DNA from 2 places in the Metabacillus rhizosphaerae genome. Region 2 is predicted to be linked to the other one. Evidence: a T-box and tRNA genes for the amino acid it is inferred to sense, from the RefSeq annotation. Region 2 holds a T-box; the other holds one or more tRNA genes.
What was found. The T-box of region 2 lies ahead of ileS (isoleucine--tRNA ligase). A T-box ahead of a tRNA ligase gene usually reads a tRNA of that ligase, here a tRNA-Ile.

Region 1: it has a tRNA-Ile gene. The T-box ahead of ileS (isoleucine--tRNA ligase) is inferred to sense a tRNA for this amino acid. The anticodon was not compared.

The regions. Positions count from the first base shown of each region.
Region 1 is NZ_CP147403.1:1,306,870-1,311,065, forward strand. It holds rRNA gene rrf (5S ribosomal RNA) at 147-262, shown strand; tRNA gene WCV66_RS06195 (tRNA-Glu) at 308-382, shown strand; tRNA gene WCV66_RS06200 (tRNA-Val) at 386-461, shown strand; tRNA gene WCV66_RS06205 (tRNA-Thr) at 476-551, shown strand; tRNA gene WCV66_RS06210 (tRNA-Lys) at 717-789, shown strand; tRNA gene WCV66_RS06215 (tRNA-Leu) at 805-887, shown strand; tRNA gene WCV66_RS06220 (tRNA-Leu) at 906-994, shown strand; tRNA gene WCV66_RS06225 (tRNA-Arg) at 1,130-1,206, shown strand; tRNA gene WCV66_RS06230 (tRNA-Pro) at 1,213-1,289, shown strand; tRNA gene WCV66_RS06235 (tRNA-Ser) at 1,325-1,417, shown strand; tRNA gene WCV66_RS06240 (tRNA-Met) at 1,452-1,528, shown strand; tRNA gene WCV66_RS06245 (tRNA-Asp) at 1,603-1,679, shown strand; tRNA gene WCV66_RS06250 (tRNA-Phe) at 1,842-1,917, shown strand; tRNA gene WCV66_RS06255 (tRNA-Tyr) at 1,952-2,035, shown strand; tRNA gene WCV66_RS06260 (tRNA-Trp) at 2,044-2,117, shown strand; tRNA gene WCV66_RS06265 (tRNA-His) at 2,133-2,208, shown strand; tRNA gene WCV66_RS06270 (tRNA-Gly) at 2,216-2,289, shown strand; tRNA gene WCV66_RS06275 (tRNA-Ile) at 2,301-2,374, shown strand; tRNA gene WCV66_RS06280 (tRNA-Arg) at 2,394-2,467, shown strand; gene WCV66_RS06285 (hypothetical protein) at 2,961-3,104, shown strand; gene WCV66_RS06290 (PLP-dependent aminotransferase family protein) at 3,305-4,196, opposite strand, start outside.
Region 2 is NZ_CP147403.1:4,159,361-4,163,556, reverse strand. It holds gene WCV66_RS20230 (YggT family protein) at 1-50, shown strand, start outside; gene WCV66_RS20225 (RNA-binding protein) at 134-910, shown strand; gene WCV66_RS20220 (DivIVA domain-containing protein) at 1,047-1,553, shown strand; T-box leader at 1,795-2,024, shown strand; gene ileS (isoleucine--tRNA ligase) at 2,218-4,196, shown strand, end outside.

The DNA.
Region 1 (4,196 bases), 2.8 Mb from region 2:
AGAAGTCGTTCTTTGACTTCGTACGAGATAGCGAAATTACCGTAGGATTTGGCTTCTGTAGCTGGACAAAGTAAAAGCGTAAACTCAGTGAATTGAATTGTAAATCGTTATCTAGTTTTGAAGGAACAACCTTTCAATTAAATTTGTCTGGTAATGATGGCGAAGAGGCCACACCCGTTCCCATGCCGAACACGGAAGTTAAGCTCTTCAGCGCCGATGGTAGTTGGGGGTTTCCCCCTGTGAGAGTAGGACGTTGCCAGGCAATAGCCCCTTATTCGGGGCTATTATTTTGTTTGTTTTTGTAATTGGCCCGTTGGTCAAGCGGTTAAGACACCGCCCTTTCACGGCGGTAACACGGGTTCGAATCCCGTACGGGTCACCATTTGGAGGATTAGCTCAGCTGGGAGAGCATCTGCCTTACAAGCAGAGGGTCGGCGGTTCGATCCCGTCATCCTCCACCATCTAAATCTATTGTGCCGGTGTAGCTCAACTGGTAGAGCAACTGACTTGTAATCAGTAGGTTGGGGGTTCAAGTCCTCTTGCCGGCACCACTTTATTATTTATATATGAGCCATTAGCTCAGTTGGTAGAGCACGATCGAATAAGCATCAAAGCGATACTTCAGCGCACATATTGAACTACTACTTGATTAGACTTTCTGGAATATGGGCGTCATTACAAGTGCAAAACAACATAATACTACTCATTTTTATAATGAGCCATTAGCTCAGTTGGTAGAGCATCTGACTTTTAATCAGAGGGTCGAAGGTTCGAGTCCTTCATGGCTCATCATATACACATCTTGCGGGTGTGGCGGAATTGGCAGACGCGCTAGACTTAGGATCTAGTGTCCTTGTGACGTGGGGGTTCAAGTCCCTTCACCCGCATCTCTACATTAGCAAAGTGCCGGGGTGGCGGAACTGGCAGACGCACAGGACTTAAAATCCTGCGGTAGGTGACTACCGTACCGGTTCGATTCCGGTCCTCGGCACCACTTAGAAAAGCGGAGAAAGCCCGCTTAAACCGATAGGATGTTGGAGCTTCTGAGAAGGAGTCGTTGTTTGACTCCGCAGGAAGAAGTGAAACAGCCGTACGGTTTGGCTTTCGTAGCTAGACAAATATATTTAATGCGCCCGTAGCTCAATTGGATAGAGCGTTTGACTACGGATCAAAAGGTTAGGGGTTCGACTCCTCTCGGGCGCGCCATATAACCGGGAAGTAGCTCAGCTTGGTAGAGCACTTGGTTTGGGACCAAGGGGTCGCAGGTTCGAATCCTGTCTTCCCGACCAGTCAAAGTTTTTGGTTATATAAGGTCCATATATTTGGAGGAATACCCAAGTCCGGCTGAAGGGATCGGTCTTGAAAACCGACAGGGGTGTCAAAACCCGCGGGGGTTCGAATCCCCCTTCCTCCTCCATACTTTTTTTAATTAAAATTTATATTTCTATTATCGCGGGGTGGAGCAGTCTGGTAGCTCGTCGGGCTCATAACCCGAAGGTCGCAGGTTCAAATCCTGTCCCCGCAACCAAATTCAGTTGACGAAACTCAGTTACTCTTACTTCTTAGCAAGGAAACATAGGAGTGTTTTAGTGCAACCAAAATGGTCCGGTAGTTCAGTTGGTTAGAATGCCTGCCTGTCACGCAGGAGGTCGCGGGTTCGAGTCCCGTCCGGACCGCCATTTTTATTTTTAAAACTCCCTTGTCTCAAGGAGAAGGGTTTCAATAAGCGAGAAGGTCGAGGAAGCGACTGAGCGAACACCGGAGCGTATGTAAATACGTGAGGATGTGAGCGATGGAGCTGACGAAGAGATTCGAAGCTTAGTGGAAGCCGTAAACTAAATGGCTCGGTAGCTCAGTTGGTAGAGCAATGGACTGAAAATCCATGTGTCGGCGGTTCGATTCCGTCCCGAGCCACCATTTAACATAAATTATCTAAATATTGAAAATACGCGGAGGGGTAGCGAAGTGGCTAAACGCGGCGGACTGTAAATCCGCTCCTTAGGGTTCGGCAGTTCGAATCTGCCCCCCTCCACCATTTAAAATAGGGGCATAGTTTAACGGTAGAATAGAGGTCTCCAAAACCTTTGATGTGGGTTCGATTCCTACTGCCCCTGCCAGTTTAAAATATAGTGGCGATTGTGGCGAAGTGGTTAACGCACCTGATTGTGGTTCAGGCATTCGTGGGTTCGATTCCCATCAGTCGCCCCATTTACTTGCGGGTGTAGTTTAGTGGTAAAACCTCAGCCTTCCAAGCTGATGATGAGGGTTCGATTCCCTTCACCCGCTCCAATTTTTAAAATGGGCCTATAGCTCAGCTGGTTAGAGCGCACGCCTGATAAGCGTGAGGTCGATGGTTCGAGTCCATTTAGGCCCATCATTTAATATTTTATTTTGTGCCTTTAGCACAGCTGGATAGAGCAACAGCCTTCTAAGCCGTCGGTCAGAGGTTCGAAACCTCTAAGGCACGTTTAAACTAATCTAACTTGGATTAGTTTTTTTGCATTGAATTCTCTTTACAAAGCTGTAGATCACAAATAAGAATAAACCTTTATAAGGAGAGACGTTTATTTCTTTAATTCTTCACTTTTAAATATTCTAACAATGTCTTTTCGCAGAAGTCCTTATGTGTCTCCTCCGACATCGGTCTTTAGCTATCGCTTCCAGCACGATCTCCAAAGTCATCCACTCAATTCGAAGTATTCTTACAGTCATTTTCAGCATCAGCCATAAATTTCCCAATTTTTCTCTTAAAACTTGCAAAATTTTTTTCTGAAGAAATAGAAGGAATATCAGATCGAAGAGGGTGCAAATGAATAAATTTAATAAAATAACAGCCATCGCATCGAAGTTCTTGCTTTGTTTTTCGTAGAAAATTTATAAAGATTTTTTATTTTATATGTATAAGATATTAATAGTTTGGGAATCATGTAGATAAGAATAAAGAAGGGAGACATGTATTGATGGAGAAAAAACATATTTTATCTGATTTTGTTAAGGGGGACCGATTTGAATTAAATTCTTATTTAACTTATTTATTTGATAAATTTAATGCTGATGTTAAGGATCATTCAAAAGATAATCTGGTAAAACAATGGATTAACTGAACTGAAGGGAAAAAATTATGAGTGTAGAAATCGTATAAGCGACCTTTTTATTCTGATTAGAATAGAAATGGTCGCTTTGTTGTTTTTATTATACTTAGGAAATCTGCTGCAATTAAGATAGGTGATGAAGTGAAACTTACATTAGTTGAAAGATGTTACATTGGAACAGATGATGCTACCCTCAATTAAACTCACCCATACTACAAGAGTAAAAAGTTATTTGGAGTAATATGATTTTTTCTACTGTTAATTAAAGAAATACAATGAGCCAATCGCTCTACCCCTAGTTTAATTTGACTCTCGTTCACTTGTGAGATGCTTAATCGAAGGAGATTTTCCTTTTTATATTCTGGCAAAAACATTCTAGAGGCATCATCAACAAATATACGCTGCTCGTTTAGCATATGAACTACCTGTTTTGCTGTCACATTTTCGGGCAAACTGATGGATAGATAGAACCCTGAAGTCGGTTTTGAAAAATGAGTATCAGCCGGTAGCAATAATTCACAGGCTTCTTGAAGGATTTGCATTTTAGTATGGTATACCTCTTTTATTTTTTTGAGATGGCTATTAAACATTCCACTTTTTAAATAGATTTCTAGAGCACCTTGTGAAAGTGCTGAACTATTAAAATCCGAACTAAATTTATATCGTAAAAAATTGTTAATCATTAATGTAGGAAGAACGATTGTAGCAATCCTTAACCCTGGGAGGAATATTTTCGAAAAGCTTTTAATATAAATCACTCTCCCTGAAGGATCGAAAGAAAATAAAGGATCGGATTTTGCATTTGGGTCAAGGTCTCCTAAAAAATCATCTTCCACTATATATACATCGTATTTTTCAGCTAACTCAACGATTTTTTTCTTTTCGCTATTCGAGTAACAATGTCCAAGTGGATTGTGAAATCTCGGGATTATATAGAAAAACTTTATATCGTTATTTCGAAAAATGTATTCCAGACGATCGAGATCAATGCCTTCCATCGATAACTCAATTCCAAAAGTATTAGCTTTTTGTATATTGATGGACTCAATGAATCCGAAATAAGTAGGCTGTTCAATTAGAATATTGTTTTTTCCATTTGGAAAC
Region 2 (4,196 bases):
TGAGATTTGCACAGTCTGGCGTGGCTGCACTTTTTAGAATGATTGGCTAAGGGACTTTTTGGTCCCTCTTTTTTCATACATAACATATTACATATTTTAACCATGCAATATAGTGTAACTGGAGTTGTAACCTATGGATCAAATATATCAACATTTTCGTGGTGAAGAACGACATTTTATCGATCAGGTTCTAGAATGGAAGGAAACCGTGCAAAATCAATATAGTCCAAAGCTATCAGATTTTTTAGATCCTCGAGAACAAGAAATTGTAGCTTCAGTAATTGGTGAAAATTCAGATGTAAAGGTTTCTTTTTTAGGTGGTGTAGAAGTCACTGAACGAAAAAGAGCTTTAATATACCCGGACTATTTTCTGCCAGAACAAGAGGATTTTAAGTTAACTCTTTTTGAAATACAATATGCTAGCAAATTTATCAATCTTCAGCATCGTCAGGTTCTAGGATCGCTTATGAGTCTGGGACTAAAACGTTCAAAATTTGGTGATATTCGTATTAATCAAGACATTGTGCAGCTAGTATGTGCAAGTGAGATTGCAGAATATTTAAAAGCTAACTTCCAAGAAATTGGTCGAGCTAAAATTAGTTTGAAGGAAATAGGTTTGAACAAATTAATCCCCCAAATAGAAGAGATGCAAGAGCTAATTATGACGGTATCATCACTGCGACTTGATGTTGTATGCTCAGGGATTTATAACATTTCACGGCAAAAAATCCAGCCTCTTATTACAAATGGACTTGTTAAAGTAAATTGGAAAACGGTTGATTCCGTATCATTTGAATGTCGCGATGGAGATACACTCTCCGTACGTGGATATGGTCGCAGTGAAATAACAGCTGTTGAAGGGAAAACGAAAAAAGACAAGTGGAGATTAATTGTTAATAAACAAAAATAATAAGTTTACATGACCTTATCCTTATAAAAGTAAAATATTTTTGCCTAAATAACAGGATTTTCAACAAACCTGTCGAATTATGATTTATAATGTTGACAAGGATTAACTATTTAACTACATATTGGAGGTGGCATCCGTGCCTTTAACACCGTTAGATATCCATAATAAGGAGTTTAATAAAGGATTTCGTGGATATGATGAAGACGAAGTAAATGAATTTTTAGATCAAGTAATAAAAGATTATGAAATGATCATCCGCGAAAAGAAAGAGCTTGAATCTCGCGTTATAGAACTAACTGAAAAATTAGGTCACTTTACAAATATTGAAGAGACATTGAATAAATCAATTATCATAGCTCAAGAAGCAGGAGAAGACGTTAAGAGAAATGCCCAGAAAGAATCAAAGCTAATAATTAAAGAGGCTGAGAAAAATGCGGATCGTATAATTAATGAATCATTATCGAAGTCTCGGAAAATTGCAATGGAAATTGAAGAGCTTAAAAAGCAATCAAAAGTATTTAGAACGCGATTCCAGATGTTAATTGAAGCACAGCTTGATCTATTGAAAAATGATGATTGGGATCATTTATTAGAGTATGAAGTAGAACCAATTTTTGGTGAAGCAGAAGAAACTAAAAGCTAAACTTGACTTTTTCATTTTTTTTCGCATATAATACGAAAACATAGATGTTTTTCTTATCGTTTAAGAAATTATAAAATTCTTGAACTTAGGATAAGCGCACGACATCCAGCTCCAGCGCCTAGCCCCTCGAGGTCATAAGCTAATTTAGAATTGAAGGCAAAGAACGCCTTCTATTCTAAATCATCTTATGCTTGTCGGGGCTGATCAAGGCGCTTGCGCTTTTGTTCATTAACAACCTTATAGTAAAACGGTGAAAGGGATAGTAATCCTTTACAATTCTTATATAGCGAATCGAGGATGGTGTAAGCTCGACATAAGGAAAAAGGATGAAGATCACCCTAGAGTTCCATGCTGAACATATTTGTAAGTAAGCACAGGCGAATCATTCTCGTTACGAATGCTTGAGTGGATTAGTTTTAATGAATTAATCTAATAGGGTGGTACCGCGAGATAAACCTTCTCGTCCCTTGTGGGATGAGAGGGTTTTTTGTGTTTTCAAAAGAAAGTTGTACCACAAAACAGGTAATTGGGAAATTGTCAGATTATTGTTAGTCTCTCTTCGACCTTTCACAAAAAAATAAAATTCATCCTGAAGTGAAGACACTATTACAAGGCAGCAAACTTTTTCGGAAAAAATTAACTATTAAAAGCTGGAGGAATGAAAATGGATTATAAAGATACCTTGTTAATGCCAAAGACGGAATTTCCGATGCGTGGAAACCTTCCAAACAGAGAACCACTAATGCAAGAAAAATGGGAGCAAATGAATATTTACAATAAAGTACAAGAACGAACGAAAGATCGACCACTGTTCATTTTGCATGATGGTCCTCCTTACGCAAATGGTGATATTCATATGGGGCATGCACTTAATAAAATTTTAAAGGATTTTATTGTTCGTTATAAATCAATGACAGGCTTCTGTGCTCCATATGTTCCAGGTTGGGACACTCATGGATTACCAATTGAAACTGCATTGACTAAAAATAAAAAAGTAAAAAGAAAAGAAATGTCGGTCGCTGAGTTCCGTAAGCTATGTGAAGAGTATGCTTGGGAACAAATTAATGGGCAACGTGAACAGTTTAAACGTCTTGGTGTACGTGGTGATTGGGATAACCCATATGTTACGTTAAAGCCTGAGTATGAAGCTCAGCAAATCAAAGTATTCGGTGAGATGGCTAAAAAAGGTTATATTTACAAAGGCCTTAAACCAGTTTATTGGTCACCTTCAAGTGAATCTGCTCTAGCGGAAGCTGAGATCGAATATGCCGATAAACGCTCTCCATCAATTTATGTGGCATTCCCAGTTCAAGATGGGAAAGGTGTTTTAACAAATGATGAAAAAATCATCATCTGGACGACAACACCATGGACAATTCCAGCAAATTTAGGTATTTCCGTCCACCCAGAATTAGATTATAGTGTTGTAGCTGTAGATGGTGAAAAATTCGTTGTTGCTTCAGCCCTAGTTGAATCTGTGGCAAACACTATTGGATGGGAAAATTATGAGGTTGATCGTACAATTAAAGGTGCAGCGCTTGACCGTGTGATTGCTAAACATCCTATTTATGATCGCGAGTCTCTTGTCATGCTTGGAGAACACGTAACAAGTGATGGTGGTACTGGCTGTGTTCATACTGCACCAGGTCATGGGGAAGATGACTTTATTATTGGTAGTCAATACGGCTTAGATGTTTTATGTCCTGTTGATGAAAAAGGATATATGACAAAAGAGGCTGAAGGCTTCGAAGGATTATTCTATGACGAAGCAAACAAACCAATTACTGAAAAGTTACAAGAGACTGGTTCATTATTAAAGCTGCAATTCATTACCCACTCATACCCACATGATTGGAGAACAAAAAAACCAACGATCTTCCGTGCAACTGCTCAATGGTTTGCATCAATTAAAGATTTTCGTGATGATCTATTAAAGGCTGTTAATGAAACAAAATGGGTTCCTGCATGGGGAGAAACTAGACTTTATAATATGGTACGTGATCGTGGAGACTGGTGTATTTCACGTCAACGTGCATGGGGAGTACCAATTCCAGTATTTTATGCTGAAAATGGTGAACCAATTATTACTGATGAAACAATTGAACATGTATCAAACCTTTTCCGTGATAAAGGATCAAATATTTGGTTTGAACTTGAAGCAAAAGATCTACTTCCAGTGGGCTTTACACATGAAGGAAGTCCAAATGGTACATTCACTAAAGAAAATGATATTATGGATGTTTGGTTTGATTCAGGTTCATCACATCAAGCAGTTCTTTTAGAAAGAGATGACCTTCAAAGACCAGCTGATTTATACCTTGAAGGATCTGACCAATATCGTGGTTGGTTTAACTCTTCTTTATCAACAGCTGTTGCTGTAACTGGTAAAGCACCATATAAAGGCGTATTGAGCCATGGTTTTGCGCTTGATGGTGAAGGACGAAAGATGAGTAAATCACTTGGAAATACGGTATTACCTTCAAAAGTAATGAAACAACTAGGTGGAGATATTTTACGATTATGGGTAGCATCAGTTGATTATCAAGCAGATGTAAGAGTATCTGATGCGATCTTAAAACAAGTTGCAGAGGTTTATCGTAAGATCCGTAATACTTTCCGTTTCTTACTTGGTAATTTAGCAGA